2 regions of the Actinacidiphila yeochonensis CN732 genome follow, and region 1 is predicted to be linked to the other one. Evidence: riboswitches for the same ligand, from Rfam matches in the RefSeq annotation. Region 1 holds a riboswitch; the other holds the start of a gene.
What was found. Region 1 has a riboswitch for glycine ahead of gcvP (aminomethyl-transferring glycine dehydrogenase). Riboswitches for the same ligand answer to the same signal wherever they lie in the genome.

Region 1 (3,676 bases):
CCAGGAGGACCTCTTCGCGCAGAGCGACGCCCGGGCGGCGGGCGGCGCCGGCGCGGGTGGGTCCGTCGTCGACCTGCCCGCGAGCCCCCCGCCGCAGCCCGAGCGGTCGGCCCGCTGGCTCCCCGGCCAGGACGTCACCCACACGGAGTACGGGCCGGGGTGGGTGCAGGGCAGCGGTGTCGGACGGGTCACCGTCCGCTTCGAGGTACCGAGCGACACCCGGCCCGGACGGGTCCGCACCTTCCCCGCCGACGATCCCGGGCTGGAGCACAGCGAGCCGCTGCCCCTGGCCGCCGAGCCGGCGGCGACCGCGGACCCGGCCGCGGCGGCGGGGCCGGCGGCGGAGCCGGGTCCGGGCACGGGTCCGGGTCCGGCGCGGTAGCGCCCGTCCGGGCGGGTCCGCGCGGTGTCCCGGTCGCTGCGGGGCGGCCGGCGGATTCGGGTGGGGAGACGGGGTGGGGAGACAGGGGCCAGGGGGAGAGGGCGGGTCAGTCGCCGCCCGCCAGCTCGCCGAAGTCCCTGGCCGCCGGATCGGGGCCCGAGCGCGGCACGTCCATCCCGTAGTGGTGGTAGAGCTGGAGCTCCTGCTCCGGCGAGAGGTGGCGGCCGACACCGAAGTCGGGCGCGTCCTTGATGAGTGCCTTGCGGAACGGCACCCGCAGCTGCCCGTCGACCAGCTCGCTGGGCCCCAGCGGCACGAAGGCGTCGCGGGTGAACAGGCCGGTGCGCACCGCAGCCCACTCCGGCGAGCCGGTGGCGTCGTCGAGGTACACCTCGTCCACCGTGCCGATCCTCGCCCCGTCGCTGTCGAGGGCCCGGCGTCCTATCAGGCTGCGCGGATCGATGTCGGTCTGCACGACTCCTCCAACCCACGGGTGACAGCTGCTGACTCCACCCAAAGCCACATCCCGGGCCCTGTCGAGTCGGGGCCGAGCCGGCACCGATCAGGGACCGCCCCGCCGTCCCGCCGCCCGTTCGCCGCGCGGGCGTCCCCGGCCGGCGTCCGACCAGCGCCTCCACCAGGCCTGACGTCGTCCGCGGCGCCCGGCCGCCACAGCCTCGCCGGCCGGGCGCTGATAGGCTGGACGCGGCCGCATAGCCCGTGCGGGAGAGTCCTCACCAGCCCCGACGGTCGGGCGGGGTGGGGCGCCGAAGGAGCAACTCCTCCCCGGAATCTCTCAGGCATCCGTACCGCGCGGGTGAGGTCACTCTGGAAAGCAGGACAGCCCGGAAGCGAAGCGGCCGCCGGGTGTGTCCTCACCGACGGGGAAAGCCGCCCGGCAGCGGGGGGTGAAGCTCTCAGGTTCTCTGACAGAGGGGGAGGCCGCACGGGTGCCGGCCGGCACGGCACCCCCGATGGCCGTCGCAGACCAGGAGGCCCCCGCAATGAGCGAACGCCCCATCCCCCTCGCCGAGCTGGAAGCAGGCGTGCCCTTCGCTTCCCGGCACATCGGCCCCGACACCGGGGCGCTGGACAAGATGCTCGCCCAGGTCGGCTACGGCTCGCTGGACGAGCTGACCGCCGCCGCCGTCCCGGACACCATCAAGAGCGCCGAGGCGCTCGCCCTGCCGCCGGCCGTCACCGAGGCCGAGGTGCTGGCCGAACTGCGCGCCCTGGCCGGCCGCAACCAGGTCCTGGCGCCCATGATCGGCCTCGGCTACTACGGCACCTTCACCCCGCCGGTGATCCTGCGCAACGTCATGGAGAACCCGTCCTGGTACACGGCGTACACGCCGTACCAGCCGGAGATCTCCCAGGGCCGGCTGGAGGCGCTGCTGAACTTCCAGACCGTCGTCGCCGACCTCACCGGCCTGCCCACCTCCGGCGCCTCGCTGCTGGACGAGGGCACCGCCGCGGCCGAGGCGATGGCGCTGTCCCGCCGGGTCGGCAAGGTCAAGAACGGCGTCTTCCTGGTCGACGCCGACACCTTCCCGCAGACCCTGGCCGTGGTGCGCACCCGCGCGGAACCGACGGGCGTCGAGGTCGTCACCGCCGACCTCTCACAGGGCATCCCGGCCGAGGTCGCCGAGCGCGGCGTCTTCGGCGTGCTGCTGCAGTACCCGGGCGCCGGGGGCGCCGTACGGGACCTGCGGCCGGTCGTCGAGCAGGCCCACGAGCTGGGCGCCGTCGTCACCGTGGCCGCCGACCTGCTGGCGCTGACCCTCCTGACCTCGCCCGGCGCCCTGGGCGCGGACATCGCGGTGGGCACCACGCAGCGCTTCGGCGTCCCCATGGGCTTCGGCGGCCCGCACGCCGGCTACATGGCCGTCCGCGAGGCGTACGCGCGCAACCTGCCCGGCCGGCTGGTCGGCGTCTCCGTGGACGCCGACGGCAACCCCGCCTACCGGCTGGCGCTCCAGACCCGCGAGCAGCACATCCGCCGGGAGAAGGCCACCAGCAACATCTGCACCGCGCAGGTGCTGCTGGCCGTCATGGCCGGCATGTACGCCGTCTACCACGGCCCGGACGGGCTGGCCGCCATCGCCCGCCGTACCCACCGGTACGCGGCCGTGCTCGCCGCGGGGCTGCGCGCCGCCGGGGTGGAGCTGGCCGAGGAGGCGTTCTTCGACACCCTCACCGCCACCGTGCCCGGCCGGGCCGCGGACATCGTGGCCGCCGCCCGCGAGCGGGGCGTCAACCTGCGGCCCATCGACGCCGACCACGTCGGCCTCTCCTGCGACGAGACCACCACCCGCGCCCAGCTCACCGCCGTGCTGGCCGCCTTCGGCGCGCCCGAGGCCGACCTCGACGCGCTGGACGCGGCCACCCCGGACGCGCTGCCGTCCGCGCTGGAGCGCACCGAGCCGTACCTCACCCACCCGGTCTTCCACGAGCACCGCAGCGAGACCGCGATGCTGCGCTACCTGCGCCGCCTCGCCGACCGCGACTACGCCCTGGACCGGGGAATGATCCCGCTCGGGTCGTGCACGATGAAGCTCAACGCGACCACCGAGATGGAGCCGGTCACCTGGCCGGAGTTCGGTGCCCTGCACCCCTTCGCGCCCGCCGAGCAGGCGGCCGGGTACCTGGAGCTCATCCACGGCCTGGAGGACCAGCTCGCCGCCGTCACCGGCTACGACAAGGTCAGCCTGCAGCCCAACGCGGGCTCCCAGGGCGAACTGGCCGGGCTGCTGGCGGTGCGCGCCTACCACCGTGCCAACGGCGACACCCAGCGCACGGTCTGCCTCATCCCGTCCTCCGCGCACGGCACCAACGCGGCCAGCGCCGTGATGGCCGGCATGCGCGTGGTGGTCGTCAAGACCAGCGAGGACGGCGACGTCGACGTCGCGGACCTGCGCGCGAAGATCGAGCAGCACCGCGACGAACTCGCCGTGCTGATGGTGACCTACCCCTCCACGCACGGCGTGTTCGAGGAGCACATCACCGAGGTGTGCGCCGCCGTCCACGACGCGGGCGGCCAGGTGTACGTCGACGGCGCCAACCTCAACGCGCTGGTCGGCCTGGCCCAGCCGGGCCGGTTCGGGGCCGACGTGTCCCACCTGAACCTGCACAAGACGTTCTGCATCCCGCACGGCGGCGGCGGCCCCGGCGTCGGCCCGGTGGCCGTGCGCGCCCACCTGGCACCGCACCTGCCCAACCACCCGCTCCAGCCCGAGGCCGGCCCGGCCACCGGTGTCGGCCCGATCGCGGCGGCGCCCTGGGGCTCGGCCGGCA
Region 2 (3,676 bases), 1.4 Mb from region 1:
CCATCAGGTAGGCGCCGACCTCGTCCGCGATCCGGCGGAACTCCGCGAAGTCCAGCTGGCGCGGGTACGCCGACCAGCCGGCCACGATCAGCTTCGGGCGCCGCTCCTTGGCCAGCCGCTCCACCTCGGCCATGTCGACCAGGCCGGTCTCGGCGTCCACGTGGTAGGCGGCCACGTCGTACAGCTTGCCGGAGAAGTTGATCCGCATGCCGTGGGTGAGGTGGCCGCCGTGCGCCAGGTCCAGCCCCAGGATGGTGTCCCCGGGGTTGAGCAGGGCGAACATCGCCGCGGCGTTGGCCTGCGCGCCGGAGTGCGGCTGCACGTTGGCCGCCTCGGCGCCGAACAGCGCCTTGACCCTGTCGATGGCGAGCTGCTCGATGACGTCGACGTGCTCGCAGCCGCCGTAGTAGCGGCGGCCGGGGTAGCCCTCGGCGTACTTGTTCGTCAGCACCGAGCCCTGGGCCTCCAGCACCGCGGTGGGCGCGAAGTTCTCGGAGGCGATCATCTCCAGGGTGGTGCGCTGACGCTCCAGCTCGGCGTCGATGGCGGCGGCGACGTCCGGGTCGAAGTCGTGCAGGGACTGGTTCAGAAGCGACATGGCGGCCTCAGCCCTCGATGAACGCGTCGTACTCGGCCTTGGAGAGCAGCTCCTCGGCCTCCCCGGAGACCCGCACCTTGAACAGCCAGCCGCCGGCGAAGGGGGCGGTGTTCACCAGCGACGGGTCGTCGGCCACGTCCTGGTTGACCTCCGTCACCTCACCGCTGACCGGCGAGTACAGCTCGCTGACGGACTTGGTCGACTCCAGCTCGCCGCAGCTCTCGCCCGCGGTGACCGACGCGCCGACCTCCGGGAGCTGGACGAAGACGACGTCACCGAGCGCGTCGGCGGCGTGCGAGGTGATCCCCACGGTGGACACGCCGTCCTCGGCGGCGTCGAGCCACTCGTGCTCCTTGCTGTAGCGCAGCTGCTCAGGGTTGATGGTCATGGCGCGAATTCTCCCGGATATGGAGGTGTGGGTACGGCCGCGCGGGCCACGGACGGCGCACGCGGCGGTCGGGTGGGGGGAGGTGGGGCTTTCGGTACGAGCCCGCCGGCGCGCCGCCGGTGGGAGCCGGGCGGGGGACGCGGACGGCGGGCTCAGACGGAACCGGCCGGTGGCCGGTCCGGCGATCGACCGGTGGCCGGTCCGGTGACCGGTCGGTGACCGGACCAGCCACCGGTCAGCGGGCGCGCTTGTAGAACGGCAGCGCCACCACGGAGTGCGGCTCGTGGGAGCCGCGGATGTCCACGGCCACCCCGGACGTGCCCTGCTCGGTGTGGGCGGCGTCGACGTACGCCATCGCGATCGGCACCCCGAGGGTCGGGGAGGGCGCGCCGGAGGTGACCTCGCCGATCACCGCGCCGGCCGCGTCCACCACCGGGAAGCCGGCCCGCGGCACCCGCCGGCCCTCGGCGACCAGGCCGACCAGGGTGCGCGGCGGGACCTCCGCGGCCCGGGCGGCCGCGGCCAGCAGCGCCTCACGCCCGACGAAGTCGCCCGGCTTGTCGAACTTCACGACCCGGCCCAGGCCCGCGTCGAAGGGCGTCACCGAGGCGGTCAGCTCGTGGCCGTACAGCGGCATGCCGGCCTCCAGCCGGAGGGTGTCGCGGCAGGACAGCCCGCAGGGGACCAGGCCGTGCGGCGCGCCCGCCTCGGTCAGCGCCTGCCACAGCTTCTCGGCGTCGCCCGGCGCCACGAACAGCTCGAAGCCGTCCTCGCCGGTGTAGCCCGTGCGGGCGATCATCGCCGGCACGCCCGCGACCACGCCCGGCAGCCCGGCGTAGTAGCGCAGGGAGTCCAGGTCGGCGTCGGTGAGGGAGGCCAGGATGGCCGGCGCCTGCGGGCCCTGGACGGCGAGCAGCGCGTACGCGTCGCGGTCGTCGCGCACCTCGGCGTCGAACCCGGCCGCGCGCAGCGCCAGCGTGTCCAGCACCGTCTGGGCGTTGGAGGCGTTGGCCACGACCAGGTACTCCTGGTCGCCGGTCCGGTACACGATCAGGTCGTCGAGGATGCCGCCGTCGGGCGCGCACACCATCGTGTAGCGGGCCCGGCCCACCGCCAGCGCCGACAGGTGGCCGACCAGCGCGTGGTCCAGCGCCTGTCCGGCCTGCGGCCCGGTGACGGCGATCTCGCCCATGTGCGAGAGGTCGAAGAGGCCGGCCCGGGTGCGCACGGCCTGGTGCTCCTCGCGCTCGCTGGCGTAGCGCAGCGGCATGTCCCAGCCGGCGAAGTCGGTCATGGTGGCGCCCAGGGCGCGGTGCAGCGCGTCGAGCGCGGTCCTGCGGGGCTCGCTCATGGGGTTGTGGACTCCCAGGTGTGACGGTCGGATGGCGGCCGGTACGGGCCGGACGAGGGGCCCTCGGTCCGGCCTCCCCATCTGTCATCGGAACCTGAGAGGTTCACCGTGAACCCGGCGAGGGGCCACGGTTTGCACCTTGGGTGGGAGCGGGGCCCGGGGGCGCACCGCTCCGCTTTTCAGATCTGCCTCGCCCGCGCGGTATCTGTGCCTGAGAGATTCAAGGGAGGGCTTGCTCCTTCGGCGCCGGGCCCGCCGCCGTACCGGCCGGCTGGTCCCGGAACTCTCCCGCGCGGCCTCGAACGGCCGTTATGCAGATGTCTGGCCTCATCATTGCACGTCGCCCCGGGGCCCCGCCCGCCCGGCCCGCCCGGCCGGCCCGCCGGACAGCGGCCCGTCGTCCGGCAGCGGTCCGGCAGCGCTCCGGCCTCCGCCGGGCAGCGGCGCGGCGAGGGCCGAGCCGGCTCCACCCCGACCGGTCCGCACCCCTCCGTGTCCCTTCATGCTCCTCCGCGCCCGTCCGGAAGCACCCGGTCGGCGGCATCCCCCGCGGGCCCCGGGCCGGATAGGGTTTCCCGCGCACGTGACGGACAAGCGCGGACAAGGGTGGGTATGGAGAATCCGGCGCCGTACATATGGCCGGCCAACGAGCTGGAAGAGGTGCTGAGCGCCAGCCTGGGCAACCCCGCGGCCACGCCCAGGCTGCTGGAGGTGCTCGGCCGCTCGCACGTGTGGGTGCCGCTGCCGAACGGCGGCAGCCCGGACTCGGTCGAACTCGACCTGCCCACGATGGAGCTGGGCGGCGCGCTGTTCGTGCCGGTGTTCAGCTCCGAGCAGCAGTTCCGGCTGGCCGCCGAAGGCATGTCGTGCACGGTGGCGCCGGTCCAGGAGTTCGCCCGCGGCCTGCCGCCGCAGCTGGGCATCGCGGTCAACCCCGGCGGCGCGGTCGGGGTGCCGCTGCCGCCCGCGGCCGTGGCCCGGCTGTGCCGGCCCGCGGCGGGGGAGCGCGGCGCGGAGACCGCTTCCGGCGCGCGGGTGCGGCTGTGGGAGCCGGACCACGAGAGCGAACCGGTGGACTTCCTGGCCGCGGCGGCCGGCGAGTTCGCGGTGACCCCGGTGGTGCTCAGCGCCCGGCGGGCCATGGCGGTGGTCGAGGACGACCCGCCGGCGCTCTTCGTCGGGGTCGAGCTGGACGGCTGGCAGGAGGGCGACCGGGCCGCCGCCCTGGACGCGCTGGGCCGGGCCGCGGGCACCGCGCTGCCGCCCTGGCCGGTCCACCTGATCCTCCTGGACCTGGCCCAGGACCCGGTCGGCGACTGGATGCTCGACAGGGTGCAGC

Region 2: linked by a shared signal. The riboswitch ahead of gcvT (glycine cleavage system aminomethyltransferase GcvT) and the one ahead of gcvP (aminomethyl-transferring glycine dehydrogenase) in region 1 are both predicted to bind glycine.

The regions. Positions count from the first base shown of each region.
Region 1 covers NZ_JQNR01000005.1:4,383,055-4,386,730, forward strand. Annotated here, with positions in the region: gene BS72_RS29750 (DNA polymerase IV) at 1-382, shown strand, start outside; gene BS72_RS29755 (PRC-barrel domain-containing protein) at 489-857, opposite strand; glycine riboswitch at 1,096-1,204, shown strand; glycine riboswitch at 1,206-1,322, shown strand; gene gcvP (aminomethyl-transferring glycine dehydrogenase) at 1,387-3,676, shown strand, end outside.
Region 2 covers NZ_JQNR01000005.1:2,966,136-2,969,811, forward strand. Annotated here, with positions in the region: gene glyA (serine hydroxymethyltransferase) at 1-598, opposite strand, end outside; gene gcvH (glycine cleavage system protein GcvH) at 606-986, opposite strand; gene gcvT (glycine cleavage system aminomethyltransferase GcvT) at 1,222-2,337, opposite strand; glycine riboswitch at 2,409-2,526, opposite strand; glycine riboswitch at 2,527-2,638, opposite strand; gene BS72_RS24385 (enhanced serine sensitivity protein SseB) at 2,950-3,676, shown strand, end outside.